One region of the Dorea ammoniilytica genome, then DNA from elsewhere that is predicted to be linked to it. Evidence: a T-box and tRNA genes for the amino acid it is inferred to sense, from the RefSeq annotation. Region 1 holds a T-box; the other holds one or more tRNA genes.
The links. A T-box is a leader RNA that pairs with one kind of tRNA and senses whether it is charged. The one in region 1 lies ahead of proS (proline--tRNA ligase), so its partner is inferred to be a tRNA-Pro.
Positions count from the first base shown of each region.

Region 2: it has a tRNA-Pro gene. The T-box ahead of proS (proline--tRNA ligase) is inferred to sense a tRNA for this amino acid. The anticodon was not compared.

Region 1 covers NZ_JAOQJV010000017.1:31,347-47,390, forward strand. The annotation lists gene tilS (tRNA lysidine(34) synthetase TilS) at 1-322, opposite strand, end outside; gene OCV65_RS11045 (SpoIIE family protein phosphatase) at 434-1,837, opposite strand; gene OCV65_RS11050 (septum formation initiator family protein) at 1,913-2,236, opposite strand; gene yabQ (spore cortex biosynthesis protein YabQ) at 2,333-2,653, opposite strand; gene yabP (sporulation protein YabP) at 2,663-2,947, opposite strand; gene OCV65_RS11065 (RNA-binding S4 domain-containing protein) at 3,063-3,302, opposite strand; gene OCV65_RS11070 (HU family DNA-binding protein) at 3,424-3,699, opposite strand; gene OCV65_RS11075 (protein kinase family protein) at 3,825-4,811, opposite strand; gene OCV65_RS11080 (CCA tRNA nucleotidyltransferase) at 4,884-6,209, opposite strand; gene proS (proline--tRNA ligase) at 6,309-7,748, opposite strand; T-box leader at 7,900-8,112, opposite strand; gene OCV65_RS11090 (ASKHA domain-containing protein) at 8,254-9,852, opposite strand; gene OCV65_RS11095 (methylcobamide:CoM methyltransferase MtbA) at 9,845-10,861, opposite strand; gene OCV65_RS11100 (corrinoid protein) at 10,874-11,524, opposite strand; gene OCV65_RS11105 (uroporphyrinogen decarboxylase family protein) at 11,544-12,407, opposite strand; gene OCV65_RS11110 (ABC transporter permease) at 12,520-13,281, opposite strand; gene OCV65_RS11115 (ABC transporter substrate-binding protein) at 13,305-14,408, opposite strand; gene OCV65_RS11120 (ABC transporter ATP-binding protein) at 14,557-15,339, opposite strand; gene OCV65_RS11125 (MalY/PatB family protein) at 15,332-16,044, opposite strand, start outside.
Region 2 covers NZ_JAOQJV010000002.1:69,615-85,658, forward strand. The annotation lists gene murB (UDP-N-acetylmuramate dehydrogenase) at 1-452, shown strand, start outside; gene rapZ (RNase adapter RapZ) at 455-1,336, shown strand; gene whiA (DNA-binding protein WhiA) at 1,343-2,251, shown strand; gene OCV65_RS02370 (HPr family phosphocarrier protein) at 2,248-2,502, shown strand; gene OCV65_RS02375 (diacylglycerol/lipid kinase family protein) at 2,643-3,563, shown strand; tRNA gene OCV65_RS02380 (tRNA-Glu) at 3,640-3,711, shown strand; gene fba (class II fructose-1,6-bisphosphate aldolase) at 3,966-4,934, shown strand; gene OCV65_RS02390 (glutamine synthetase III family protein) at 5,195-7,306, shown strand; gene OCV65_RS02395 (DUF1700 domain-containing protein) at 7,450-7,911, shown strand; gene OCV65_RS02400 (hypothetical protein) at 8,163-8,369, shown strand; gene OCV65_RS02405 (THUMP domain-containing class I SAM-dependent RNA methyltransferase) at 8,547-9,698, shown strand; gene rdgB (RdgB/HAM1 family non-canonical purine NTP pyrophosphatase) at 9,733-10,356, shown strand; gene OCV65_RS02415 (metallophosphoesterase family protein) at 10,387-10,866, shown strand; tRNA gene OCV65_RS02420 (tRNA-Pro) at 11,035-11,109, shown strand; tRNA gene OCV65_RS02425 (tRNA-Gly) at 11,117-11,187, shown strand; tRNA gene OCV65_RS02430 (tRNA-Arg) at 11,216-11,289, shown strand; tRNA gene OCV65_RS02435 (tRNA-His) at 11,379-11,452, shown strand; tRNA gene OCV65_RS02440 (tRNA-Gln) at 11,467-11,538, shown strand; tRNA gene OCV65_RS02445 (tRNA-Lys) at 11,550-11,622, shown strand; tRNA gene OCV65_RS02450 (tRNA-Leu) at 11,722-11,802, shown strand; gene OCV65_RS02455 (hypothetical protein) at 11,853-12,653, opposite strand; gene OCV65_RS02460 (MalY/PatB family protein) at 12,916-14,130, shown strand; gene OCV65_RS02465 (hypothetical protein) at 14,145-14,594, shown strand; gene OCV65_RS02470 (TrpB-like pyridoxal phosphate-dependent enzyme) at 14,646-16,025, shown strand.

The sequences.
Region 1 (16,044 bases):
TGCCATTATAAGCATCCATTGCCTGACGATACGCTGCCCGGCGCACCTCACGTCCGGCTTCTTCCTCCGACAGTTTGTACTGCTCTGCATAGGCTTTTACATCTTCCCGCACACACAGGATCGGAATATCCATTTTTTCACAGAGATTCCGTACAAATATTTCATCTGCATCCGCATCCTTGCCCCGCAGGCAGTGATTCACATGCACGACTGCCAGTCCAAATTCCCATTCTTTTTTCAGCTTTTCCAGAAGCAGAAGAAGGCATACCGAATCAGCTCCTCCGGATACGCCTGCGATCACCACATCTTCTTTTTCTATCATACTATATCTGCGTATATACGTTTTTATCTTCTCATACATAGCTTTTCCTTTCCATAACAGCATTATTTTATCATGCTTATATGGAAAAATATAGGATAACCTCCGATTCTGCTACATTTCCCAGATTCCTATCACTATGACCGTCATATCATCCATCGGCAATTCCCCAGTACTCTCCAGTACCCGTTCCAGCACATGATGCGCCATTTCTTTCGGATTCTGACTGCTCAGTTCGCACAGATATCCGCCAATCTGTGCTTCCTGTTCTCCCACTGGCAGCGCATCCATCACACCATCTGTGACCATAACCACAAAGTCCCCGTCCGATAGTTTTCTGGTCACGCAGTCAATCTCTATATTCTGCATCACTCCCACAGGCAAAGTAGTCGAAGTAATCTTCTCCACCTCTCCGCCATGACGGATAAATGTCGTCGACGCCCCCGCCTTTAAGAATTTGCAGCTTCCCTCATAGAGATCGAACACACACATGTCCACCGTCGAGAAATACACTTCCTCCCGTCCCATAACCAGTGCAGTATTCAAAAGCTGAATTGCCATTTTCTCCGGAAATCCTGCCACCAGCAGTTCCTCCGCCATTTCTACCACCATAGCGCTCTCCCGAAATGCTTCTTCCCCGGATCCCATTCCATCCGATAACATCACGCTCTCCCTGCCGCCGGGCAGATACGTCATCAGAAATGTATCCCCTGAGATCTGCTCGCAGCCTTTTCCGATCTTAGCCACTCCCTGCAGGGTATGATATCTTGCCGCTTCCCGCAGAATAATAGTTGTGTATTCTTCCCATATAATTGGCTGTTCTCTCGCTTCCGGATACATGGATCTGCCCACACAATTACTGACTATTTTCGCCATTTCTCTCGTAGCCACACAGTGTCCTTTTGCCGCTTTCAGCGTAAGATGCACCTCACATTTTCCCGCTTTTGTCATATAAAACACACTGCTGATTACCCGTATCCCGACCTTTTTCAGTTGATTGACAATCTTCTTTTCCAACCGTTCGTCCGAATAAATCCCGGCTCCGAGCTCCCTCGCTGCCTGACTGATAGTATCTGCAAACGAGATCAGCGACCTGGCACAGCCTTCCCGATTCTGCACGATCCGGTTATTCCACAGAAGCTTTTGTTTGGCATCTCCAAAGACCTCCAGCGTCTCTCTTAGAAACCTTGGCGCACGATCACATTTTTTCTGCAGTTTCCGTTTTATCTCCACATTCAGTTCCGCGCCAAACTCTTCTGCCGTACACAGAATCTCACAGACCATCTGGCAGGTCTGAATGCGGTTCTCACACAGACACCAGTTCCGCTTTTCGCAATTCGTACAGACACGCTCCGACACTCGCCGGAACATCTCCTCAATCTCATCTTTCGTGAAACTACCTTTATAATCCTCCAAATACAAGAACGTCTCTGACAGATGCTTCAGAGACTCTGCAAAACGATCCATCTGTATAATGTATGGATTGGAAAATAATTCCCGGTCCTTCACATACTCCATACCATTTCTCCTTTTCTGCCAAAAAAGAGAATGTGCTTTCACACATTCTCTTTTGCCTGATTCTTTATTCTTTTATCATTTCTTTTTAAATATGATCTCGTTCTCATGCACAAGATTCAATTTATCTTTAGCAGTCTGTTCAATGTACTCGTCTGTACCTACATACTCTTCTAAGCTGTCAATCTCTTTGGATCTTTCTTCCTCTGCGTCAATCTGCTCCTGCAGCTCCTGTTCCTGTGCAATGTATGCCTTATTCTTTGCCCGCAGTGATATACTGCTGACGGTAACAACAGCTACCAGCAAAAGCAATACTCCGCTGACTGCCAATACGCTTGCCTTATGTCTGCGAAGCCGGTTCTTCTTCCGCCTCGCCTGACTCTTTTGTTTAATCTTATTCATTTATATACTCACCCTGTTCCGATACCCCTATCGGATTACCCCTTATCATAATGTTATATTTATCTTATCTTTTTTTATAGTCGATTTCAATAGTTTTCAGGGAATTCTTTTTCTTTTTTTGACGTATCTGTTTACCCTGTTTCGGATCCTTTTTTCTACTGTATAAAATACAGCAGCTCCCACAATAATTCCAACCACAAAATACCACCGGATCACGCCATTACTCACATGATAAATCTGTTCAAACAGATACCATGCCATACAGATCCAATATACCGCATCTTCCACATTTACCAATATTCTGGAGTGTCGGAATACCTTCCTCAGGTTCCTGATACATACATATGCACATACCATCGTCATCCCACTGAGTACCGCTGTCGCCAAACCTCTTAATTCGGTTCCAAGCTCCTGCATCCCGACCACCTAACGGAACAGCTTACCAAACAGAGACTCTTCATTTTTCCCTCTGCTGCCAGCCTCCGAATACGCCACACTGTCAATATTCCCCGACAGATCTACTTCGCCTTTTTCCAGATTCAGGCGGTTCACGTGCAGATCCATTCCTTTTACCATCAGCATCCCCTGTTCCGTCTCTAACAGCACCTCATTCAGATCAAATGACAATACATCCAGCACCCCTGTCACCAGACTTGTCTGCCGGTTGTTGATCACCAGCTTGTGCGGACCACGTACCTGCTTCTCTTCCATATTCTTCACAACCTTTCCCCTTCTCACTCTGCCTTATCGTTGTCCTGTAAATAAGGTTATGAACAGCTGCGAAGATTTATTACTGTTTATTCATTCGTCGGCAGTAACATCTGACTTACAGATAACGGAACAGATCCTTTGCCTCTTCCTTCTTTGTCGTATCACGGATATCAAGTACTTCAGCTTTTACCGACTTTGTGCCAAATTGAATTTCAATAATATCTCCCGCCTTTACCTTTGCAGACGCCTTGGCAACTGCTCCGTTTACCAGAACTCTTCCTGCATCACAGGCTTCATTAGCCACGGTTCTTCTCTTAATCAACCGGGATACCTTTAAAAATTTGTCCAGTCTCATATCATTCTCCTCATTTATTGACTCGCCACACTAATCGAGCAGGCTGACACCTGCTCGACGCGATACAAAAAGGCACCGGGAAAATCCCGATGCCATCATATACACATTCTTCAAAACACTATTAAGCGTTAACAGCATCCTTCAGAGCCTTACCAGCTTTGAACTTAGGAGCCTTGCAAGCACTGATCTTCATTGTCTCGCCTGTCTGAGGATTTCTTCCCTCTCTTGCGGATCTTTCAGAAACTTCGAAAGTACCAAATCCAACTAACTGGATCTTCTCACCTTTTTTCAATTCTTCTGCTACTACATCTACAAATGCTTTCAAAGCTTTTTCTGAATCTTTTTTTGACAGCTCAGCTCTCTCTGCGATTGCTGCTACTAATTCTGTTTTATTCATGTATATTTCCTCCTCTTGTCTCTTGGCATCATTATGCTCTAGTCTTATTATACAGTTTTCCATATCCTTGTCAAGGAAATAAAGTCTGAAATCCCTTATTCCATGGGATTTATCGAGGTTTTCCACTACCTGTGAAAACCGAATATTTCTTCCAGTAGTTTTTCCTTTTCTTTCATTTGTGATACAGACATCTGGAACTTTTCTACATTCTTTACAGATGTCCATGCTTTGTTGGATTTGTAATATGATCCTGCAATCTTCCAGAATTTTTCCGGATAAATAAACCGGGCTTTCAGATATTCCATTTCCCGGTCAGTTACCGGGCAGATTGCACTATATGCATTCATCATATGATCAAATAATCTCGCGTCCCATTCATGCTTTTCCATCGTCTTTCTTAGAAAATAATAAAAATCCTCCATCTGCACATGAATACGGAATTTTTCAAAATTCGTTGTCGCGATTCCGTCTGTGCAGATCAGAATATTGTGATAATTATATTCTCCGTGAACCATTACCCTCTCGCGCAGACTGTCTTGATACAGTTCCTCACATCGGGATTCAAGCAGTACCTCCATAGCAATTTCTGCCCACTGATACAAGCCCTCATATTCCTGAAGAAACCGGAGTTCGAACTCATCCTTCGTCCTGCGGCTGCGCACAAAGCTTCTCACCTTCCGCAGCTCTCTGTTATGACGTTCATATATCTGTTTCAGACTTTCGTCCTGCATGGTCACACCATCTGTTGGTTCACGCATTAAAAGATGAAGTCTTGCAAGATTCTTTGCTCCCATCATAAGTTCTCTGGTCCTTCTGGCATCACATTCCCTGGCTGAGAACCACCGCTTCAGAAGATAGCGTCCGCCTTCTTCTGAGACGGTGACCAGTCCGCCTTCCACATTCGGCTTCAACTGATCAATTCCCCGATATCCGGCTGCAATCAACATTTCCCCTAATTTATATAATGCGTCTGCCCGCTTTTCGGATATTCCTGCCTCTTTAAGCAGGAACAATCCCTCCTCTGCCTCGCAAAAAAATGCACCCCTGACTCTCCGGGTGCTTTTCACATTCAAAGCATAGCGATCCAGTATTTTCAGTTCATATTCCTGCATAACAATCCCCCCGCACCTCACAATCCATTCTTTTCAATGTATGAGGGCAGGGGGATTATTATGACTTTATACTTATAACTCTATCCGCTTCAAAAGCTCTTCTTTCTGATTAAGTTCCGGATGTTCCAGCACCAGATCCAGAAAATGTTCCAGCATCTGACCAATCTCTTTTCCCGGTTTCATTCCGGCAGCGATCAGATCTTTACCTGTCACTGCCAGCATCTTTAACGACACGCATTCCTTTCTCTCCATAATCTCATGATAGAGTTTTTCCACGCCGTCAATATCAGCAACTTTTTCCTTGTGCTGATACATACTCTGTGCCGCCACGTCCGCACGGCGCACCTCCAGATAAAGCAGGAACAGATCTTCTCCAATCTCATGAACCGCACGGCGCACATGTGCAGGAGTCACAGGCATCCTGTGATCATGATAACGCACCAGCTTCGTCACCTTACGGATCGTATCATTATCGAATTTCAGCCGATGCAGAATCTCATTGGCCAGCTCACTGCTCTTCTCTGGATGTCCCTTAAAATGCGCAACTCCATCTGCATCCATCGTCTTCATATATGGCTTACCTATATCATGGAGAAGCATCGTCAGACGTAAAATCCGATCCGGTCTTACCTCCAGCAGTGTATGCAGGATATGCTCGCCCACCGTGTACATATGATGAACAGTCTCCTGCGTTGTCTCCATGGCGAGGTCAAATTCCGGCAAAAATTCTTTTGTAATGCCAAGCTTCCATGCCTCCCGCAGCAGATCCGGTCTTGACGAAGTCAATGTCTTCACCAGTTCTACCTGGATTCGTTCTGCACTGATCTTCCTGAGCGTCGGTGCCAGCAGCCGCATGCCTTCTCTGGTCTCATCTTCCAGTTCAAACCCAAGCTGCGCTGCGAAACGGATTCCTCGCAAGATACGAAGTGCATCTTCTGAAAACCTCGCCTGCGCATTGCCTACACATCGGATGATGCCTGCTCTCAGATCATCCATACCGCCAAAGATATCTACAATCCCCTCTTTTTCATTGTACGCCATCGCATTAATAGTAAAATCCCGGCGCAGCAGATCCTCTTGCAGATTGCGGACAAATATAACTTCTTTCGGATGACGGCTGTCTTCGTACTTGCCATCCACACGATAGGTTGTCACTTCAAAGCCTTCGTGATCGAGAAGCACCGTGATTGTTCCATGCTCGATTCCTGTATCAAATGTATGTGGAAATAATGCCTTTGTTTCCTCCGGCATCGCAGATGTCGTGATATCCCAATCCATTGGTTCCCTTCCGAGAAACGAATCCCTCACACACCCACCTACTGCATACGCTTCATAACCATGTTCCTGAAGTGTATGAATGATCTTATTTACTTTTTCAGGAATCTGTATTTCAACCATGTAACTTTTCCTCTCATTTCATCATGTTTATTTCATTATAAAAGAAAAAGGCTGTTTTTTCAAACAGCCCTTTTCCCATAACATATCTTTGAATACGTTTTAGTATGATTTGCCCCAGTATGCCATGTGTTTCGCCGGCTTACCACACCAGATACATTTGTCAGATACAAATTCTTCGTCTTCGATCAGACATCTGGTAGCTGCTCCGCCGGTTACATACTTCACTTCGCCTTCACATTCCGGATCTCCACACCAGCATGCTTTTACGAATCCACGCTTCTTAGTGAATTCTTCCTTCATCTCATCCAGACTGGTTGCTGTGTAAATATGAGTATCCAGGAAGTCTTTCGCTCTGTCATACATATCACTCTGGATTGTCTCGAGGATCTCACGCAGTTTCACTGCGATCTCATCCATAGATACTACGATCTTCTCACGGTTATCACGACGAACAACGACAACCTGATTCTTCTCAATATCCTTCGGTCCGATCTCGATACGTGTCGGGATACCAAGCATCTCCTGCTCAGAGAATTTCCATCCCGGACTCTTCTCAGAATCATCAATCTTCACTCTGTATCCGGCTTTCTTAAGTTCAGCAAACAGTTCATTTGCTTTGTCAAGCACGCCTTCCTTGTGCTGAGCAATCGGAATCACACGACATTCAACCGGTGCAAGATGCGGTGGTAATACAAGACCATCATCATCACCATGTACCATGATCAGCGCTCCGATACTTCTGGTAGATAATCCCCATGAAGTCTCATATACACTGTGCAGCTGGTTATTCTTATCTACGTATTTAATATCAAATGCATCCGGGAATCCATTACCGAAGAAATGGCTGGTAGCAGACTGCAGTGCCTTACCATCATGCATCAGTGCTTCTACTGTATAAGTATCCTGTGCTCCGGCAAATTTCTCATGCTCGGCTTTTCTTCCTGATACATAAGGAATAGCCATAGTCTCTTTATAGAAATCCTCATATACATGCCACATCTGAATGGTACGTTCTTCTGCTTCTTCATATGTTGCATGAATGGTATGTCCTTCCTGCCACAGGAACTCTCTGGAACGAAGGAATGGTCTTGTAGTCTTCTCCCAACGAAGAACGGAATTCCACTGATTCCATACCTTTGGAAGATCTCTGTAAGACTTTACAGTTCTTGCCCACAGATCGCAGAACAGCGTCTCTGATGTAGGACGAATACAAAGTCTCTCCTGAAGTCTCTCCATTCCACCGTGAGTTACCCATGCTACTTCCGGTGCAAATCCTTCGATATGATCTGCTTCCTTCTCCAACAGTGATTCCGGGATCAGCATTGGCAGTGCTACGTTCTCTACACCTGTCTCTTTAAAACGTCTGTCAAGATCTGACTGAATCAGCTCCCAGATCGCATATCCGTTCGGCAGATAATTCAGACATCCTTTTACGCTGGAGTAATCGCAAAGCTGTGCTTCACGTACTACATCTGTGTACCACTGTGCAAAATCTTCATCTCTTGAGGTAATGCTTTTTACCATTTTTTCCTTAGCCATATCTCTTCTCCTTTTCTTTCTTCGCAGAGCCCTTGCTCCACTGCTTGTTGAGGGGGATTCCTTCGTGACTTTTGTTAAGCGTTTTTATCTATCATGAAAGGGAAAACCTTTCTTGATAAATAAAAACAAACGCCGAACACTTCTGTCCCCGCTAAGGGACCGAAACATTCGGCGGTACCACCCTAATTAACTGCATATGTAATTGCAGTTCTCTCTTCACATCGTTAACGCCAATGCATACGCTGTACTTTCATACAGAGGCTCCAAGGCAGGTTCACCGTCTCTCGGTTCGGAGATCTCTCAGCTAACAATCTCTTCTCTGTGGAACGTCCTCACGATTACTAGTCCTTTTCAACACCAACTCTGCTTTCTGTAACTATCATTACCGGCAGATATTTTCGTTAAACGTAATTTTAATAGAAAGTCAGATGTTTGTCAAGGGGTGAAGTGAGGATTAGTTTGCCCCTTTAATCCTTACCATCTGCTTAGAAAATGCGAACTCTGGCTATACAAACCGCATACTCTCGGCAAATAACTTCTCATAATCCTCCGTCTCCGCAAGTTCAATATATTCCATTCGTTCAGCGAGCCCTTCCATCTCTTCCTTCACCTGTTCAGAGAGTAATGTCATATATGCACCGGTCTTGGATGAATTACCCACATAGATAATTTTATCCTCCACCTCTTTTGGCAGAATACCTGTTCCCGTTAATGATTCAGCCGGCAGATGTGCGCCAAACTGTCCTGCGATCATCACTTTATCCAGTTCTTCCATACGAATCCCAGCTTTATTTAACAACGCCAGAAAACCTGACAGAATCGCACCTTTTGCAAGCTGTACCTGTCTGATGTCTCCTTGTGTCACCACCAGTTCCGGTGCCTCGCATATCAGGAACTCTCTCTTTTTTCCGTTCATGCGTATCATCGGATAACGGTAATCTTCTTCTGGAATATTTTCTTTTTTGACAAATGCGCCATTTTTTCTGACAAGTCCTGTCCGGATCAGTTCTTTCAGCACTGCCAGAATTCCACTTCCGCAGATACCCACCGGTTCTTTTCCATCGATACAGGTAAACTCTACTCCATGCTCTGTGATCTTCACATCTTCGATAGCACCTTCTGCCGCCCGCATTCCACAACTGATATTCATACCTTCCAGTGCCGGTCCTGCCGCACAGGAACAACATAATAATCTGCCCTTCTGTGACAAAACGATCTCTCCGTTTGTTCCTATATCAATAAACAAAACATTCCCATTCTGTTTTTCCAATTCACATACATAGGCTCCTGCCACAATATCCGCGCCGATAAACGCAGATACCTGCGGCAGACAATATACCAGCGCACTGTTATCCATACCAGCGCGCAGACCGATCTCACCGGCACTGCGCTTCTGTGCTCCTAAAAACGCCGGCTGATATGGGGAACGCCCGATACTTCTGGCGTCCGTTCCCAACAACATATGCATCATGGTACAGTTAGCTGCTATATCTATTTCCAGAATCTCTTCTGTTGAAATTCCTTCGTCCCTGCACACCTGTACAAGCATATCATTTACAGAATCCACGATTGCACATCTGAGTTGTTCAATGCCCTCTTCTGCATGTTCATATTCATAAGTGATCCGTGTCAGCACATCCAATCCAAAATGCTTCTGCGCATTGATCATAGATGCGGATGTAATCTCTCTTCCGCTCGCCAGTTCTACCAGCGACGTAACAACTGTTGTCGTTCCGATATCAATCGCAACACCGTATCCTTCGTCATGCTCATCACGGGCAAATTCCGGAACATATCCTTCTGTAAGGACTTTATGCTTCCGTTCTTTTTGCAGCAATTCAACCTGAATATCACCGGAAACACATGTCATACATGCCAGACGGATACCCTGCGCCAACTCCTCTCGGCTGAGTAATTTCTGTTCTGTCGCAGATACTTTCGACACCTCTCCATCCACAATTCGCACTTTGCATTTTCCACATACACCGGTTCCATTGCATGGGTTATCCACAAATGCACCTGCCCGCAGTAATTCTGCCAGCAGATTCGCACCTTCTGCACACTCTCTGACCGTTCCGTCATTTACGATCTCAATTCTAGCCATCAGATTCCTCCACACTTGAAAGCAGTGCCTGAATATTGCGAAGTGGGGAACTCATGCCGAGTCCACACGCAGGTGACACAATATCGGAGCCACATTTTATGCAGTTCCCAGCCAGTCTCCTGACTGCTTCTTCACTGCCAAACTCTAACGTATAGGTACTGACATTTCCCATCAGCACACGGTCAGCCAGATTCTTTCTCGCATCCATCATCGGCACCGCCGAATCGAAACTCAATGCATTGCTGTGCACTTCATTTACTTCTTTGTATACATTCTTCATGTGTCCGCAAATGTGCACGATCGTCTCCACATGCAGATCTGCCAGTCCGTCCAGTAGTTGATTAATATACCTCACTGCAAACTCTTTAAAAAATCGTGGTCCGAGAATCTCTCCGGTACCGCTCGGATCAGCGATTGTAATGACATCTGCCCCCGCTTCCACCTGCGCCCTGCCAAATGCGATCAGCTGCTCGGTCACAAAATTCATATACGCATGTGCCTCTGCATTTTTTTTGCGCAGTTCTTTATAAAATACGACTGGTTCAATAACTGAACTCGCCGTACTGATCGGTCCTGTGAGATTACCAATGATCGGCATATCTTTCACTTCTTCTTTCAATATTCTGATTGCATCCAGCACTACTTTCGCGCGACCTTTTGTCAGATCGATCCCCGACAGTTTCTCATAATCAGATACTGAATCAATCGCATATTTTATCACATGCGGTTCATATATCTGAGAACCAAGATCTACCCTCGCTCCCATTTCTTCCGCTTCAATAGTCATGCAGAATGGAACACCACAGTTTTCGAAACAGCCCTGCTCATATACTGCTTTCGCAAGATCCGCCATTTTCCTGGCATCCGTATGCGCCTCAGGAAGATAGATTCCCACCCGCTCCATCAACTCTGCCGTAACCATATTCATCATTCCACCCGGACAGATACACGGCGGACGATCTACACGCTCTCCGTTCAGGCTCATTTTTAATCGTTTCTTTGGATTCACTTTTATTCCCTCTTATGCAATTGCCAACAGACGTTTCGCTAATTTAACCGCTTCTACAGCTGTCGTCGAATATCCATCTGCACCAATCTTATCCGCATAATTCTGCGAAACCGGTCCGCCTCCTATCATAACTTTGACTTTGTCACGGAGTCCTTCCTTTTCCAGCAGATGAATAATTTCTTCCATTCCAGGCATGGTCGTCGTCATCAGCGTAGACAGGCAGATCAATTCCGCTTCTTTTTCCTTCGCGGTATCCACGAACTTCTGCAGCGGAACATCCCTGCCAAGATCGATCATTTCAAAACCTGCTGTTTCCAACATAATCTTGACCAGGTTCTTGCCAATATCGTGAGTATCTCCTTCCACAACTCCAATCACACATTTATGCTTAACATCATTCTTTTCTTCCGGCAAATATGGACGGAGCACATTAATTCCCGCATACATGGCATCTGAGCAAAGAAGCAGGTCTGTCACAAAATATTCCTCTTCTTCAAACAGTTCACTGGCCTGATTCATTCCATCGATCAACCCCAGGTTGATAGCATCCAGTGCCGGATACCCCGCATCGATATATTCCTGTGCAGCCTCCGCCACATCGTCTTCCTCCATTTCCAACACACCCTCTGAAAGACGTTTTAACAGTTCTTCCTTTGTGCTCATAAGCTTTTCCTCCCTCTGCTTAATAAAGCCTGATTTCTCTGAACTTTTTATTTTCCAATTGATAATCAATATTCTTAATACACATCTGTCCTGCCACTGGTACTTGTCCGATCAATGATATACAAGCTTCGCCGTAACGCATCGCTTCCGGCAATTCATGATCCACATAACAGGCTTTCTCTGTGCCGATCAACGCAAGCGTAGTCTTCGGGCACAATAACAGCATTGCTTTTCCATTCAACAACTCTACGGCCTTTTTCAAAAAGTCATACGTAAAATCCATCACTACCTGTTCTGCCATCTTCGGTCCGAGAATATTCACCCCACCCGATGAATCTGCATAGCTGATCATATCCACACCATACTCAACAGCAATTTTAATATAGGTTAGTAATTCTCTTTCTATCCTTTGGAATATATCCTGCATAAGTTCCGGCTGTTTGCGCATTGCCTTAAAGACATATTTCGGATCAATCAATACATTGAATATCGTAAATGGTCCGGAGATCATCAATGCCACATGCTCTCCCTCTTCCCGAAGTCTCTGACACGCTTCAAGCACCTCATAAATCCGGCCTTTCGAATAATCAATTTCCGGAAGTTCCAGTAATTCTGTCGCAGAGGTACAACAGTATTCCTTTGCCCGCAGACCCAAATTACCATCTCCCATGTTGACAATGCCACCCATCGCTTCTCCCTCAACTGTATGGCAGAACGGAAGCATGCAAAAAGCTGCTCCTTCTTTTTGCTTCATAGCATGTGCGATTTTCGCCATAGTATCCGCATGCATATAAGCATCCGGAAAGGACAGCTTCAAATCGTTTGTAATCTCCGGAGAAATACCGATTGCATTATCAAATGTACAACGAAAATCTGATATCATCAGCCCCACCGCCTTTTGCATTAATTATAATAATTATACCAAACCAGGAAACATTTTCCTACAACAAAGGCAGATGCCATTACTGACACCCGCCTTATTCCTACACAATATTTTAGTCGATTGTCCACTTGAGCAGACGTTCTTTTATCTTCTCAAATATCTGCATCACAACCACCAATACAATTACCATGAATACAAATCCAACCCAGGTATTTGCAAATACTCCAAGTTCGGAATTCTTTTTTACAAAATAACCCATTCCGGAACCACCGCCATACATCTCAGCGAATACGAGCATTACAAATGAACTTCTCAGTGAATTTACAAATCCAGCCAGAATCGACGGGCTTGCTGCTGGCAGTATTACCTTCACAAAGCGCTTTACCCCTGTCAGTTCCAGCGTAGCTGCTTTATCCAGATAACGCTTATCGATCGTCATGATTCCCGTAATTGTAGCAAATAATGTTGCCCATACAATATTATATACAACCAGAAATACGGATGCTGAAAACAAACTCGGTGACAGCAACAATACAAACGGCGATAACAAAATCGATGGAATTACACTAAATGCATAAATTACCGGATGCAACACTTCACGAATTTTTTTATTCATTCCCATGATTGTACCAAGCACAACTGCTACCACCAGAGAAATGATCACAGATGGGATCAGCAATCTGAATGACGCGAACATATTTGTCAGCATCTCATGCTTGTTCGACATAAAGGCTGTCACAATCTTTTCCGTTGCCGGAAACAAATACGGATTCAGTTTCTTCACATCTGCCACATAGTAGTATGTAAACACTAATCCGACGAAGATCAACGCTGTAATCCAATATTTTTTTACAAAGCCTGTAATCGTTTTCATTTACCCATCTCTCCTAAAATATACTATTTGTCATTTTCTTCAAAGAATTTCTGCTGTGCATCGTAGAAGTCCGGTGCCTCATCGCCGTAAGCATCTTTCGCTTCAGACAGAGCTTCTTCATAAAGATCTGTGTTAATATGATCTTCAATGTTGATCTGGCAGTCATCACCAAGGTATCCTGTCTTGTCAAGAATGCCCCATGCACGTACAACGCTGTTCTTAAGTGGATCAACGTTTACAAAGTAATGCTCGTCATCCAGCATGTATGCTGCAACATAGTCATCATCCTGACCAATCTTCTTAGCATGCAGAGAAACAGCCTCTTCCTTATTAGCCTCATACCATGACTGAGCACGAAGTAATGCGCGGATGATAGCTTTTACTGTATCCGGATTATCATTTACCCATTCTGTCTGTCCAACCATACGGCAGCAAGAATAGTTTTCCATGATCTCACTCTGGTAACTTACGATTTCGATCTCGCCAGCGTCTACCAGTTCTTTGATACCATAATTGTTCTGTGTTCCCATAAGAGCGTATTTTACTTCACCGTTCTGTACAGCAACAAGAGCATCATCATAGCTTGAGTATACTTTCCAGTCTACTACATCCAGAGGATTGTCATATCCAAGATCCATAACCGCACCTGTGAATGCAAAGTAGCTTGGATTTACAGCCACAGACTCACCGATGAATGACTCAATACCGTTCCACTCTGTTCCTGCTTTTGCGATAACCGGCATACAACCTTCTACCATGTGTCCGCCGAAGATTGTAAGGTCTACACCCTGTGCGATCTGCTGAAGTGGGTTAGATGTACCTGCATTTGATACTACGTCTACCTTACCAGCCGCAAGAAGTGCCATAGCATCCATGTTCTGTGTAGCTTCTACCGGCTCGATCTTGATTCCTTCGTCTTCAAAGTATCCTTCTTCCTCTGCGATCGTTACCAGAACGTTACCACTTGAACCATAGTTCCATTTTACAGTTGTAAGTTCATCCTTAGATTCTGTGTCAGTTGATTCTTTCTTATCGTTTGTGTCTGCGGCTTTGTCACTGCCAGCACATCCTGCAAGTCCAAAAGTCATGCCAAGTGCTAACACCATTGCTAATACTCTCTTCTTCATAATCTTTCTCCTTCTAAAAATTAAATAAACCTACCACATTACCGTTCGATGGTCAGCTACTCCATTCGTTTTCGGATAATGCATTATATATAACAGGCGTCCCTGTATATACCAAAATCAGCTCCGATCATCCTAACGCATTACCATTTTAAATATGCGTCGTTACATCTTTGTTAATCTGATTGATCAATGTCATACGCAGCTTCATCATTTCCATATTTTCAAACAATGTGTCACGAGTCGGATGCTGTTCTTCCGGAATCGTAACATCATAAATAATATGACTCGGTGACTGTCCAAGTACCAGAATACGGTTCGCCAGTAGAAGGGCTTCATCCACATCATGTGTTACGAAAAATACCGTTTTCTTCTTTTCTTCCTGTGCCCAGAGTTCTCGGATCAAATCCTGAAGTCTTGCACGAGTTACCGCATCTAATGCGCCAAATGGCTCGTCCATCAACAGGATTGGCGGATCAATACTAAATGCCTGTGCGATTGCACATCTCTGCTTCATACCACCAGACAGCTCTTTCGGAAGCTTCTTATATACTGCTTCATCCAATCCAACAGCTTTTATCATGTTGATAGCAATTTCCTTTAATTCCTTTTTATTCCTTTTCGGGAACTTCTGTTTCAATGCCAGCATGATATTTTCACCTGCTGTCATCCACGGAAACAGACCGTAATCCTGGAATACCACTCCCTTGTTGAGGCTCGGGTTGCCGATCACCTCACCATCATTCAAAATCTCGCCCTCTGTTGCCGTCTCAAGACCAGCCAACAGACGAAGAAGTGTACTTTTTCCACATCCGGACTGTCCCAGAATGCAGACAAATTCTCCGTCTCCAATCTCCGTATTAATATCTTTTAAAATTAATTTGCCGCCACTTTCATATGCAAATGATAAGTTGTTAATCTTAATACTACTCATGTATAAAAGCCTTTCTCTCTTTCAAAATCCCATCCATAATACGCTTCGCACCAATCTCTACATTCTCTCTCGAAGTGGCAAGATTCATGCGGATAAATCCATTAAACTGTTCACCACCGAACCAGTCTCCAAAGTCTACCGCCAGACGGCATTTCTTCTGTATAAACTCTCTCGTATCTTCCGGCTTCACATATGCCCGCAGATCAATCCATACCAGATAAGTACCTTCCAGCGGGGTTACCACAATCTCCGGAAGGTTCTCTTTAAACAGCTCTCTCAAATACTGATCGTTATCGACAATCTGCTTCTTTACTTTATCAAGCCAGTCCTGACCGCCTTTGTAAGCCGCCTCCGCAGCCACAAACCCAAACGCATTACCTGTCATCAGACGGATTCTCTTAGCGAAATCATCCCATCTCGCACGAAGCTTTTCATCCGCAATGATCATGAATGAATTCTGCCCTCCTGCGAGATTAAATGTCTTGGACGGAGCTGTGATTGCAACCATTTCATCCCAATGCTCTGTTGCCTGGTAAGACGGTATCTGCACTTTGTCACCAAACACAAAATCCTGATGAATCTCATCGGAGATTACATACACATGATGTCTGTGACAGATTTCAAACATCCTTGTGAGTTCTTCCTTCGTCCAGACTCTTGCCACCGGGTTATGTGGTGAGCACAGAATAAACGCTTTTACATCGT
Region 2 (16,044 bases), on a different contig from region 1:
TGACAGTGCTGGATGAGGATGATAAGATTCATGTAATTGAGAAAGATGATCTGGAACTTGGATATCGTACCAGCATCATTGCGAAGAAAGGCTATACGGTACTTGGTGCAGAAATTGAACTGCGGGAAGGCGAGAAAGAAGCTATTCGTGCACTGATGAATGAACTGAAAGAGAAGCGAGTGACCAAACAGCCATTAGAATATCCAAGTGCCGGAAGTACCTTTAAGAGACCGGAAGGATATTTTGCGGGAAAACTTGTGCAGGATGCGGGATTGCGTGGATTTCGCGTGGGTGATGCCATGGTATCAGAGAAACACTGCGGATTTGTCATTAATGCAGGTGAGGCGACAGCTGCGCAGGTGGATGAACTGATGAAACAGGTGTCGGCAAAAGTCAGAGAGCAGTTTGGCGTGACACTGGAGCCGGAAGTTAAGAGACTGGGAGAGTTTTAGGAATGAGATTTGTTATCGTTACAGGAATGTCGGGGGCAGGGAAAAGCTCCGTATTGAAAATGTTGGAAGATGTGGGTTATTTCTGCATGGATAATCTGCCGGTATCATTGGTGCCAAAGCTTACAGAACTTTTGTCCATGCCGAATTCTTCTATTGATAAAGTGGCTCTGGGGATGGATATCCGAAGTCGGTATGGAGCTGGTGATCTGGGTGAAGCTCTGGATCAGCTGGATGAGAGGAACGTGGCTTATGAAGTGCTTTTTCTGGATGCAAAGGATAATGTACTGATTAAGCGCTATAAAGAGACCAGGAGAAGTCATCCGCTGTCAGGAACCGGACGCGTGGACCAGGGGATTGCCGAAGAACGACGGTTACTTGTGCCATTGCGGAATCGGGCGGATTATATTCTGGATACCAGCAGACTGTTGATACGGGATCTGAAACGTGAGATCACCAGCATTTTCGTGGAAGATAAGCAGTACAAGAATCTGTACATTACAGTGCTTTCGTTTGGATTCAAGTATGGTATTCCGAGTGATGCAGATCTGGTCTTTGATGTACGTTTTCTGCCTAACCCTTATTATATAGAAGAACTCCGACCGAAGAACGGTAATGATAAGGAAGTGCAGGACTATGTTATGCAGAATGAGAAGACCGGTCAATTTTTAAATAAGCTGACGGATATGATCAGTTTCCTGATTCCGAATTATATAGCGGAAGGTAAGACACAGCTGGTTATTGCGATCGGATGTACCGGAGGCAAGCACAGGTCAGTTACGATAGCCAATGCGCTGTATGGCGCACTGGAACAGTCGGAAGGAGACTACGGTGTGAAGATTGAACACAGAGATATAGAGAAAGATGCCATTACAAAGGCAAGGTAGGTTGATATGTCATTTTCGAGCAAGGTGAAAGAAGAGCTGGCAGAGCAGATTCCGGTGGCAAGACATTGTATGCTGGCGGAACTTGCGGCGATTACAGCAATATGCGGTCGTACAGAGACCGATGAAGCGGGAGAGAAGATCGTTCATATTCATACGGAAAATGCTGCCGTAGCGAGAAAATACTTTACATTACTGGAAAAAACATTTAATATAGGGAGTGAAGTTTCTGCGTATACTTCTGTTCGGAGTAATCCGGAAAAAGGAAGTAATATTTACTATCTCCTTGCTCAGGGCGAGGGGTTACAAGCAGTTCTGAATGCGTCAGTGCAAGCGGTATGCTGTAAGAGAGCATATCTTCGGGGGGCATTTCTGGCAGCGGGTTCTATAAGTGATCCGAGCAAGTCTTACCATTTCGAGATTGTATGTAATACAGAAGAGATGGCAGACTATTTACAAGGGTTGATGATCGGATTTGATATGGAAGCGAAGATTGTCAGACGCAAGAAGAATTACGTAGTATACTTAAAAGATGGAGCCGGCATTGTGGATATGCTGAATGTCATGGAAGCGTATGTTGCGTTGATGGAACTTGAGAATGTCCGCATTCTCAAGGAGATGCGTAATTCAGTGAATCGTAAGGTGAATTGCGAGACAGCTAATATCAATAAGACAGTATCGGCTGCAGTGAAGCAGATGGAGGATATCGTGTTTATCCGGGACACCATAGGCTTTGAACATTTGCCGGAAGGATTACAGGATGTTGCCCTTACACGTCTTGCATATCCAGAGGCGACACTAAAGGAACTGGGGACGTTGCTTAAGACACCGGTCGGCAAGTCCGGCGTGAATCACCGCCTCAGAAAATTAAGTGATATGGCAGAAAAGATAAGGGATAATCAGGGAGGGACAACATGATTAAAAAACCGATTACTCTGAAACTGCGGGACGGTCTGGAAGCGAGACCGATCGCTTTGTTAGTACAGGAAGCCAATCAATATTCAAGTACAGTGTACATTGAAGTTGAGAATAAAAAGATTAATGCGAAGAGCATTATGGGCATGATGAGTTTACAGCTTGGTAATGGAGAAGAACTTACGGTAGTTGCAGATGGCGATGATGAGGCAGATGCAATTCAGGGTGTAGAGAAGCTCCTGGTGACAGAATAATAATACATAGACAAAAAAGGGATGTATCGATAGATGCTCCCTTTTATTATATGTAATGCCAGGGGACGAAGCACGGAATAATCCGCAGGCATTACAATTATAGTGGATAGAATCAAACATTCAGAAGGAGGAAACTTGTAATGAAGAGAATGTTATTTGTATACAATCCACATGCAGGGAAAGGACTTTTGAAGCAGAAGTTATCTGAGATTGTGGATATTTTTGTGAAAGCAGAATATGAAGTCGTGATCTATCCGACGCAGGCATATAGGGATGCATATCGTAAGATCACAGAGATGACAGAGGATTATGATCTGGTCGTCTGCAGTGGTGGTGATGGAACGATTGATGAGGTGGTAACCGGCATGATGGAACGTGAGCATAAGATTCCGGTAGGATATATCCCAACAGGCACTACCAATGACTTTGCCAATAGCCTGAAGATTCCGAAAGATTTCCTGGCGGCAGCGGATAATGCGGTACATGGAAGTGCATTTCCATGTGATATCGGTCAGTTTAATGATGACGTATTCGTATATATTGCTGCGTTTGGACTGTTTACCGATGTGTCTTATGAGACAAAGCAGGAGATTAAGAATGTGCTGGGACATCTTGCGTATGTGTTGGAAGGCGCGAAACGTCTCTTTAATGTACCATCTTATAAGATCAGAGTAACGCATGATGATGAAGTGATCGAGGACGAATTTATCTATGGTATGGTGACCAATTCCAGATCTGTTGGTGGATTCCGTAATATGATCGGTAAAAATGTCAAGTTTGACGATGGTGTATTTGAAGTAACGTTGATCCGCCGCCCGAAGAATCCAATTGAACTGCAGGAGATCATCGCTGCACTTCTGATCGAGCAGGTAGATACTAAGCATATGTATTCTTTTAAAGCAAAGAAGATCACCTTTGAGTCACTGGAAGAGATTCCGTGGACACTCGATGGAGAATACGGTGGAAGTCATGATATGGTAGAGATTATGAACCAGAATAAAGCGATGGAATTAATGGTCCCGTCTAAATATGTCGACGAATTGTCGGAGGATGAAAAATAAATTAAAAAAAATTCACTTTCCTCTTGCATTTTGAATTAATATTTGATATATTAATTGAGCACGAGTTAAGTGACACGGCTCCGTGGTCAAGCGGTCAAGACGCTAGCCTCTCACGCTGGAATCCGGGGTTCGATTCCCCGCGGAGTCACTGATTAACCTGATGATCGAATGGTCATCAGGTTTTTTTGCTTTACAGGAAATTGCTTTCCTGTAAAGTAAAAAACGCTCCGCGAGGATACGCACACTGACGAAATGTCAGGAAAGTGACGCTGAACGAATTGGAGTGAAATGGATTTAACTCAACGAAATTACATTTATGATTGAGTTTTTAAAAGAAGTAGGCTATAATGTACACGTATTAAACATTAGCTAAGAACATTTTAAGGAAAGAAGGTAAAAGTTATGGGATTGGTAACAACAACCGAAATGTTTAAGAAAGCTTATGATGGCGGATACGCAATCGGTGCTTTCAATGTTAACAACATGGAGATCGTTCAGGGTATTACAGAGGCAGCCGGAGAGCTGAAGAGCCCGGTTATCCTTCAGGTATCTAAAGGTGCTCGTGCATACGCTAACCACACATACCTTGTTAAATTAGTAGAGGCAGCAGTTCAGGAGAATCCAGAGATTCCGATCGCTCTTCACCTGGATCACGGTGATAGCTTTGAACTTTGCAAGAACTGTATCGATGGTGGATTTACATCAGTTATGATCGATGCTTCTTCTAAGTCATTCGAAGAGAATATCGCTATTACAAAGCAGGTAGTTGAATATGCTCATGCTCATGGTGTAGTAGTAGAGGCTGAACTTGGAACACTTGCAGGTGTTGAGGATGAAGTAGTAGTTGAGCATGGTAAAGAAAGCTATACACGTCCGGAAGAAGTAGAAGAATTTGTAACAAGAACAGGATGTGATTCCCTTGCAATTGCTATCGGAACATCACACGGTGCATACAAGTTCAAAGCTTCTCAGTGCACAAGAAATGCTGATGGTATCCTTGTACCACCTCCGCTTCGTTTTGACGTTCTGGAAGAGTGTACAAAGCGTCTGCCAGGATTCCCGATCGTACTGCACGGTTCTTCTTCAGTACCACAGGAATTCGTTAAGATGGTTAACCAGTATGGTGGAAATATGCCAGATGCTATTGGTATTCCAGAGGACGAGCTTCGTCACGCAGCTGAACTGTCAGTATGTAAGATCAATATCGACTCAGATATCCGTCTTGCTATGACAGCTAATATCCGTAAGCACTTCGTAGAGCATCCAGATCACTTTGACCCACGTCAGTATCTGAAACCAGCTCGCCAGGCTGTTAAGGATATGGTTGCTCACAAGATCACTAACGTACTTGGAAGTGCTGGTAAAGCCTAAATCACAAGAATGTTATAATTTTTTGCTTGCATTTTAAAAAGTATTGATATATACTTACAGGCATAACAAGAACGAAGGCGTTCCGACTAAGGTTGGAGCGCCTTTTTATATCATGCGATCATCGGGGCTCGCTTTTATAAAAATGCCGGTACACAGTGCCGGGCGTTCTTGGTATAAAGCACTTGCGTAAACAGAAAGTTTGCTATATTATAAGAGGCAAGGGTTCCTGTTTGGACAAAGAAAGGAAAGGAAACAAGAATATGAGTGATGTAATAAACGTAGCAGAAATATTTGGTGAAGATGTATTTAACGATACAGTGATGCAGAGCCGACTTCCTAAGAAAGTGTACAAGGATCTTAAGAGAATGATCCAGGAGGGTCAGGAATTGGATCTGGCTACCGCTGATGTCATTGCGCATGAGATGAAAGAGTGGGCGATTGAGAAGGGAGCTACTCACTACACTCATTGGTTCCAGCCATTGACAGGTGTTACAGCAGAGAAGCATGATTCATTTATTTCAGCACCGATGGAGAACGGAAAGGTGCTTATGAATTTCTCCGGTAAAGAACTGATTAAGGGTGAGCCGGATGCGTCTTCTTTCCCATCAGGCGGTCTTCGTGCTACATTTGAGGCAAGAGGATATACAGCATGGGATTGTACATCACCTGCGTTTGTAAGACATGATGCAGCAGGCGCAACACTGTGTATTCCTACAGCATTTTGCTCCTATACAGGAGAGGCGCTGGATCAGAAGACACCACTTCTTCGTTCCATGCAGGCAATCAATGAACAGTCACTGAGACTTCTTCGTCTCTTTGGCAATACAACGGCTAAGAAAGTAATTCCTTCCGTAGGACCGGAGCAGGAGTACTTCCTTGTAGACGCTGAAAAGTTCATGCAGAGAAAAGACTTGATCTATACAGGACGTACACTGTTTGGAGCAATGCCTCCGAAAGGACAGGAACTGGATGATCATTATTTCGGAACCATCCGTCAGAGAATTGCAGGATTCATGAAGAATGTCAATGAAGAACTCTGGAGAGTTGGCGTAACAGCTAAGACACAGCACAACGAAGTAGCGCCTGCACAGCACGAGCTTGCGCCGATTTATGCAGAGTGTAATGTGGCAGTTGACCACAACCATCTGGTAATGCAGACATTGAAGAGAGTTGCGTGCCAGCACGGTATGAAGTGTCTGCTTCATGAGAAACCGTTCGCAGGAGTGAATGGCTCCGGCAAGCACAACAACTGGTCTATCACTACAGATGATGGTAAGAACCTGTTGGATCCAGGTAAGACACCTCACGAGAACCTGCAGTTCCTGCTTGTACTTACATGTGTTCTGAAAGCAGTAGATGATCACGCAGCACTGCTTCGTGAATCTGCAGCTGATCCGGGTAATGATCACAGACTGGGAGCTAATGAAGCACCACCGGCAATTATTTCCGTATTCCTTGGCGAACAACTTGAAGATGTGCTGGAGCAGATCATTGAGACTGGCTCAGCAACACATAGTTTAAAGGGCGGCGTTCTGGAAACAGGAGTAGATACACTTCCTGACCTTGTTAAGGATGCTACAGACCGTAACCGTACATCACCGTTTGCATTTACCGGTAATAAATTCGAATTCCGTATGGTAGGATCAAGAGATTCTATTGCATCACCGAATATCGTGCTGAACACGATCGTTGCAGAAGCATTTTCAGAGGCATGTGACGTACTGGAGAAGGCAGATGATTTTGATAAAGCACTGAGTGAACTGATTACGAAGTATGCAACTGAACATAAGAAAATTATTTTCAATGGTGATGGATATTCTGATAACTGGGTAGAAGAAGCTGAGAAGCGCGGACTTCCGAATATCAAGTCTATGGTTGAAGCAATCCCGGCACTGGAAGCAGAGAAGACGATCAAGGTATTTGAACAGTTCCATGTATTTACGGAGGCTGAGCTCAGATCTCGTGTAGAAATCAAGTATGAGAACTATGCGAAGGTAATCAATATCGAAGCAAAGACAATGATTGATATGGCAAGCAAGCAGATCATTCCGGCAATCATTAAGTACACCAAGACGTTGGCAGACACGGTTGTTGCTGTTAAAGCAGCAGGTGTAGATGCAAGCGTACAGGTAGAGACACTGACAGAAGTAAGTGTACTTCTTAAAGAAGCAAAAGAAGCACTTGCAGCACTGATCAAGGTGACAGATGAAGCAGCAACCAAAGAAGAAGGCGAAGAACAGGCTAAATTCTTCAAGTTCACAGTATTCCCGGCTATGGAAGCACTTCGTGCACCGGTTGATAAGCTGGAGATGATCGTGGATAAGGAAGCATGGCCAATGCCATCATACGGTGATCTGATGTTTGAAGTATAAAATTTAGAAAAACATTACAATTTCTTAAGAGCCTTGCGCTTGGAATCCATGGACAGGTATGGTATTCTAAGTGCAAGGTTTTTGTTATGATTATAAACATAGTTTTTAAAGCCGTGATAGTGGATGAGTAAAAGGAGAGTCCGATGATGACGAAAAATGAATTCATGATAAAATTGCAGGAAGCACTGGAGAACGATCTGGATGCGTCGGCGGTGCGTGATAATGTAAATTATTACAGTAATTATATTGATGACGAGATACGTAAAGGTCGCAGTGAAGAAGAGGTACTGGACGAGCTGGGAGATCCATGGGTGATTGCACAGTCTGTGATTGATATGTCCGCTCAGAAGAATGTGACAGAAGATTACGGTGGCAGCTATCGAAGTGCCGGAAGATCGTCAGAACGTCAGGAGAGTTCTTATAATGTTCATGGCTATACGATTGGAAGCTGGTGGCAGAAGCTGCTTCTGATACTTGGGATTATTGGAATTGTATTGATTGTTGTAGCGGTGATCGGAGGAATCATCTCGTTGGTAATGCCAATCGTGATACCGGTTTTGGTAGTGATTCTGCTAGTGAATTTTATCAGAAGGCTGAAAGAATAGGCGAAAAAAGAATAGAAAAGTAAAAGACCGATGGGGGAGCCATCGGTCTTTTGAGGGGAGTATAAATAATTAATAAGGGGTTGTAGAAAGGCTTGCTTTCTACATGATTTAGTATAATATAGCGCGTCGCAAAATGCAAGAAAAAATTAAGATTTTTTTAAAATAAGTAATATTCCGGATATGGATGTATAGTCTGCCGAAAAACGGCAACAATAAGCCTTGTAATCATTAAGGATTAGGAGGAAAAAGTCATGGCAAATAACCAGAATTCTTCAAATCAGAATGCATCAAACAGAAATGCATCTGATCGTAATGCATCAAACCGCAATGCGTCCAACAGAAACGCATCCAATAAGAATGCATCCAACAAAAATGCATCCAACAGAAATGCATCCAACAGAAATGCGTCCGATTGCAATTCGTCAGACAGAAATGGTATGAATTACAGCGACAGATAGTAAGATGTGAAAGGAACCGGTGTGTGAAACACACCGGTTCTTACGCTGTGAGAGGAAATTGGATATGGAATAAGCGGGAAAATAAGCGGCCAGCTTTCTTGACAAGTATGCTCTGCTACAAGTAATATGAATAGGTAATAACAGTAACCAGATAGTGATACATAAATGAGGAAATATATGAAGAAAATGGAATTGATCGCTCCCTGCCATTTTGGGTTGGAAGCGGTATTAAAGAGAGAAATTCTGGATCTGGGTTATGAGATCTCAGAAGTGGAAGATGGAAGAGTGACATTTTATGGTGATGCGGATGCAATCTGTCGTGCCAATATTTTCCTGCGCACAGCAGAGCGTATTCTGTTGAAGGTGGGGAGCTTTCGGGCGGTAACATTTGAAGAGTTATTTGATAAAACAAAAGAACTTCCGTGGGAAGATTATATTCCACAGAATGGCAAATTCTGGGTGGCAAAAGCGGCTTCAGTTAAGAGTAAGCTGTTCAGCACATCAGATATTCAGTCCATTATGAAGAAAGCCATGGTGCGCAGAATGCAGGAACGTTACTGTGTAGAGTGGTTCCCGGAGAACGGTGCGTCTTATCCGATCCGCGTATTTTTAATGAAGGATATCGTAACGGTAGGAATCGATACCACAGGTATTTCGCTACATAAGCGAGGATATCGCGAGGTGTCTGGTAAAGCGCCGATTACAGAAACGCTGGCAGCAGCGCTGATCATGCTGACACCGTGGAGAAAAGATCGTATTCTGGTAGATCCGTTTTGTGGAAGCGGTACATTTCCGATTGAAGCGGCTATGATGGCGGCTAATATTGCTCCGGGTATGAATCGGTCATTTTTGTCTGAAAAATGGGATAATCTGATTACTAAAAAGAACTGGTATGATGTGATCGATGAGGCTAATGATATGATCTGTGATGATGTAGAAGTGGACATTCAGGGATACGATGTGGATTCTTCTGTGATCAAGATTGCCAGAAGAAATGCGAGAGAGGCTGGAGTGGATCATCTGATCCATTTCCAGGAGAGGGATGTAAAGGATCTGAATCATCCGAAGAAATATGGGTTTATTATTACGAACCCGCCGTACGGAGAACGTCTGGAAGATAAGAAGGATCTGCCGGATCTGTATCGTGCGTTTGGAGAAAGCTTCAAAAGACTTGATTCCTGGTCTGCGTATATGATTACAAGCTACGATGATGCGGAACGGTATTTTGGACGAAAAGCGGATAAGAACCGTAAGATCTATAATGGTATGTTGAAGACTTATTATTACCAGTTCCTGGGGCCAAAGCCACCGAAGCGGAAAGAAAAATAGATAATAATTATAGAAAGAATGGTTAAAGAAAGTTATGGGAAAGATAATATTTGCAACAGGAAATGCGCATAAAATGGTCGAAATACGTATGATTCTTGCGGATCTTGGCATGGAGATTCTGTCACAGAAAGAGGCAGGGATTCAGGCTGATGTGGTAGAAGATGGAAGTACTTTTGAGGAAAATGCGATGATCAAGGCAACGGAGATCGCGAAGATTGCCAGTCAGATGCCAGAATATGCAGATGCTATTGTGATGGCGGATGATTCCGGATTGGAGATTGATTATCTGAATAAAGAGCCGGGTATCTATTCTGCACGTTATATGGGAGAAGATACTTCTTACGATATTAAAAATCAGGCACTTCTGGACCGATTGGACGGCGTAGAAGATGCGAAACGTACAGCGCGCTTTGTATGTGCCATTGCAGCTGCATTTCCGGATGGAAGTACAGAAGCGGTGCGCGGTACGATGGAAGGCATTATCGGACACGAGATTGCAGGAGAGAACGGATTTGGTTATGATCCCATCTTTTATTTACCGGAATATGGATGTACCAGTGCAGAACTTGCGCCGGAAAAGAAAAATGAACTCAGCCATCGTGGTGAAGGACTTCGGAAAATGCGTGCGGTCATTGAAGCACGTAATGCGGTTAAGTAGGTTGAGTGATAGAAGGGACAGACAGTATATATGAAAATATTGATTGTTAGTGATACCCACAGATATCTGGGTAATCTGCAGACGGCACTGGAAGAGGAAGAGCCAGTTGATATGTTGATTCATCTGGGGGACATCGAGCATCAGATGGCAGATGTGATTCAGATGGCAGGATGTCCGGTACATATGATTGCAGGGAATAATGATTTTCTCTGTAATCTGCCGGAAGAGGAAGAATTTGAAATCGGCAGCTATCACGTATGGATCACACATGGGCATCGATATGGTGTAAGCTTCGATACAGAAGAGATTAAGGAAGAAGCACGGATACTCGGTGCAGATATCGTAATGTTTGGCCATACGCATCGTCCGCATCTGGAGGAAGAGGAAGACCTTATCGCGTTGAATCCGGGTAGTATGACCTATCCAAGACAGAGCGGCAGACAGCCGAGCTACATGGTAATGACATTGGACAAAGAGGGAAAGGCATCCTTTGAGATAAAGTATTTGTAAGAACAGTAATATGAACAGGGTGAATGTGGGCAGGATGCCTGCGTTTACCTTGAAAAACTCCGCCGAAAAAGAAAAAATAAAAAAACTTAAAAAAGTTGTTGACATTTAGAAAAACATGCCCTATAATACATATTGTGTCACGGAGATGACGCAACATAAAGAAAACATCGGGGTGTGGCTCAGCTTGGCTAGAGCGCCTGGTTTGGGACCAGGAGGTCGCAGGTTCGAATCCTGTCACCCCGATACTTATGCGGGTGTAGTTCAATGGTAGAACACCAGCCTTCCAAGCTGGATACGTGGGTTCGATTCCCATCACCCGCTTTCTTAATCCGTAAAGGGTTAAGAATGTGAGTCTGTAGCTCAGCTGGATAGAGCAACGGCCTTCTAAGCCGTAGGTCGAGGGTTCGAATCCCCCCAGGCTCGTTGACGCGTTCAAAACGGTCATACTTGATGAACGGGTCAGTCCCAGAGCCTTGGCGTAATGAGCTGGTAGATGGACTTGATAGAATATGGTGGGTATAGTGCAGTTGGTTAACGCGTCGGATTGTGGTTCCGAAGATCGTGGGTTCGAGTCCCACTACCCACCCTTTTTTCTTTTAATGGGCTATCGCCAAGCGGTAAGGCACAGGACTTTGACTCCTGCATTCGTTGGTTCGAATCCAACTAGCCCAGTTATTTAATAGGGGCGTGTAGCTCAGGTGGTAGAGCACTTGACTTTTAATCAAGTTGTCCGGGGTTCGAATCCCCGCACGCTCACTTAAAAGAAAGCGCACACTATAACAGGTGTGTGCTTATTTTTCTATTATTAGCTCTGTTGAATAAGAGTACAGAGCGTTGAATAGTTATATTGTATACGCGGATATGGCGGAATTGGCAGACGCGCCAGACTTAGGATCTGGTGTCACCGACGTGCAGGTTCAAGTCCTGTTATCCGCACTAGAAAACGCAGTATGAGAAGTGATTTTCCATACTGCGTTTTTTATGTGCTATCGTATTACAAATCTTCTTATCAGGCAACTGATCGCTCCTGCGATGCAGATCGGAAGCAGCTTCTGGCAGAGACTTCCATACACCATCAGGCCGCCCTGTAATCCTTCCAGTGCTTCCGGAGATACCGGGATCATGCTGTATAGAATATAGGACAGGAAAGAAGTAACACCAATGAAGAGAAATGAGAATAATCCCCGTCCGGTATCTTGGTTCTGCCCATTATGCCCTTGCTTGCCGCGTCCCATCAGTACCCAGAAAAAGGTAATGATTTCGTAAAAAATGAGAACTCCGGCGGTGCCGAGATATGCCATTAATATATAATTCTTCTCTTCCGTAATCAACAGAGGATTACCATATGTACTGCAATTTTTACCAAAAGTAGATGCCAGTAGACAGATGATCCCTGCAATCAGGATCAAGGTAGCTGCTTTTAATATCATATTCAGTATCTTAAAGATTAGTCGAGTACCGGTCTTGGCTGCTTTGGCAGCCGGTGATACGACATTTGGAAGGCTGTGCTTTTTCTTGGACTTTTTAGAATCCTTTCGTTTGGACGACTTGGAATTGTTACGTCTGTTGTCGTAGTCATCATCATCAATATCGTAATCATCATCGATGTCATAGTCGTCATCAAATTCGTCGTCATAGTAATAATCATCCGGCTCGTCATCGTCTTCTATAAAACTGTTTTTCAGAAGATCATCCAGGTCGTCTTCATAGATTACTTCAAAATCATCATCAAAAAAATCCTGCGTATCGTTTTTTAGATTTTTACGTCTGTCTTTTATCTTTGCCATTATATAAATCCCCCTTATTCCAATCTATTTTAAAATGTGTATGCACGAGACACAATAGATGTCACAGAATTTTCATGAAGACATAAGGAAATCTTCAGAAATGATGATTTTGGCAAATGTTTGTGGAAGTGCTGTGCGAATTGTCAGAAAAATATATTCTCTTACGGTGATATGCTTGCGTAAACAGGGGAAACTGGTATAATGTTAGCATAAATGTGTAAATGTAGAGTTTTGTGAAAGACAGATTGCAGGAGGAAAGGCTTTGAAATATGATTTTACAACAGTGATCGACCGGCATGGAAAGGATTCGCTGGCATTAGATGGACTGGGAGGAGGAGACCATTTTTCACCTGATTGGCCGAAAGAAGGATTTGATGTAATCCCGATGTGGGTAGCGGATATGAATTTTCCGACTGTACCGACGATTCAGGAAGCAATCATAGAACGGGCAAAGCATCCGATGTTTGGATATTATCGCCCGACAAAAGAATATTACCGGGCAATTATTGACTGGCAGAGAACACGCAACGGTGTGAAGGATCTGCAGGTACGGGATATCGGCTATGAAAATGGAGTGCTTGGTGGTGTGATCTCAGCGATCTCAGCATTTGCATCACCGGGAGACAGCATTCTGCTGCACAGCCCGACATATATGGGATTTACCAGATGTATTACCGAGAATGGTTTTCATATCATACATAGTCCGCTGAAGCAGGATGAAAATGGAGTAATGCGGATGGATTATGAAGATATGGATGATAAGCTTCGCAGATACCATATTCATGTGGCGGTCTTTTGCAGTCCGCACAATCCATGTGGACGCGTGTGGGAGCGAGAAGAGATTGAAAAAGCGATGGAAGTATATCGGAAGAATCAGTGTATTGTAATATCCGATGAGATTTGGTCTGATCTGACATTGAATGGTCATAAGCATACGCCGACACAATCTGTGAGCGAGGATGCAAAAAATCGAACGATCGCATTTTATGCGCCGAGCAAGACGTTCAATCTTGCAGGACTGATCGGAAGTTATCATATTATTTATAATCCATTTTTGCGGGATCTGGTACAGAACAAAGCCAGCAAGTCGCAGTATAATGAGATGAACGTATTGTCTATGCATGCTTTGATCGGAGCTTATCAGCCGGAAGGAGCAGAGTGGGTGGAGGAACTTAGGAAGGTACTCACAGAGAATACGGAGTATGCGTGTGAACATATCTGGCAGAATTATCCAGGTGTGAGAGTGAACCGACCGGAAGGAACTTATATGCTGTTTCTGGATTTGAGTGAATGGTGTGAGACGAATGGGCAGACACTGGATGAAGTGATGAAAGCCGGCTGGGATGTGGGCGTGGCATGGCAGGATGGAAGACCGTTTCATGGTCCATGTGCGATCCGGATGAATTTGGCACTTCCAATGAGCAGAGTGCAGGAAGCATTTGACAGACTGGACAAGTATGTGTTTGCAGTAAAATGACAGGAGGACGACAGATGCTTCAGGGAATTGAACAGATATTTGATAATATTACAGAGATGATTACGGGATTAAAACGGACGACATATCAGGAAAAGTTTGAAACATTTCAGGCAGAATACGGATACTATTTTGAGGAAATGAGTGCTTATATGAAGGAAACAGAGAATCATGAAGCGGCGGCAGAGGCGGTTGGTATCCGTCTGATGCATGCGGCAGAGAAAAAATGTGGTAACAGACGTGGTAAGCTGGATGGAAGGACGCGATCAGAACTCAGTCTTTTTATGGTGTATTATATATTTCCTTCTATATTAAAGCAGGGAGGCGATATGGAGACACTCGCAGAGGGAGTGCTGAAAGTGAGCAGAAAGACGCTTCGTAATAAAGAGCTTCAATGTGCAGATTATGACACAATCTATTATGGATTCAGTGATAAAATTCTGGGTTTTATTACCCGGAGAAAATAATAACAGGGTTTTGAACCCAGATAACATCAATACGAATTGGAGGAAGACAAGATGGCAGAAAATAAGAAGATCCCTTACAAAATTTATCTGGAAGAGCGTGAGATGCCAACACAGTGGTACAATGTGCGTGCAGATATGAAGAATAAACCGGCACCACTGTTAAATCCAGCTACCTTGGAGCCGATGAAGCCGGAAGAACTGGAGCATGTGTTCTGTAAAGAGCTGGTACAGCAGGAGTTGGATGATACGACACCGTATTTCGATATTCCGCAGGAGATTCGGGATTTCTATAAGATGTACCGTCCGTCACCATTGGTTCGTGCGTATTGTCTGGAAAAAGCGCTGGATACGCCGGCGAAGATTTATTACAAATTTGAGGGAAATAACACATCAGGAAGTCACAAGCTGAATTCTGCGATCGCGCAGGCATATTATGCAAAGAAGCAAGGATTGAAAGGTGTAACTACCGAGACAGGAGCCGGACAGTGGGGAACCGCGCTTTCCATGGCTTGTTCTTATTTTGATTTGGACTGTCGTGTCTATATGGTAAAATGTTCTTACGAACAGAAGCCGTTCCGACGTGAAGTTATGCGTACTTACGGTGCGCAGGTTACACCGTCTCCATCTGAGACAACGGCTGTAGGACGTAAGATTCTGGAAGCACATCCAGGCACAACAGGAAGTCTTGGCTGCGCGATTTCAGAAGCTGTAGAAGATGCTACTACGCATGAAGGATACCGTTACGTGTTGGGATCTGTATTGTCGCAGGTACTTCTCCATCAGACAGTGATCGGTCTGGAGACAAAAGCAGCATTAGACAAATACGGCATCAAACCGGATATGATCATTGGCTGTGCCGGTGGTGGATCTAACCTTGGCGGACTGATCTCGCCATTTGTAGGTGAGAAGCTGCGAGGTGAGGCAGATTACCGCATTATCGCAGTAGAGCCGGCAAGCTGTCCAAGTCTTACCCGTGGTAAATACGCATACGATTTTTGTGATACCGGAATGGTATGCCCGCTGGCGAAAATGTATACGCTTGGCAGCGGATTTATCCCGTCACCGAATCACGCTGGCGGACTTCGCTATCATGGCATGAGTTCTATCGTATCACAGCTTTATGATGATAAACTTTTGGAAGCTGTATCAGTAGAACAGACAAGCGTATTCGAAGCGGCAGAGAGATTTGCAAGAGTCGAAGGTATCCTTCCTGCACCGGAAAGCAGTCATGCGATTAAGGTGGCAATTGATGAAGCATTGAAGTGCAAAGAGACCGGAGAAGAGAAGACTATCGTATTTGGTCTGACCGGAACAGGATACTTTGATATGGTAGCATATGGTAAATACAATGACGGTGAGATGTTGGACTATATCCCGACTGATGAAGATCTGGCAGTAGGATTTGCAGGACTTCCGAAAGTAGACAAGTAAAAGGCAGCATAGGAGAGAA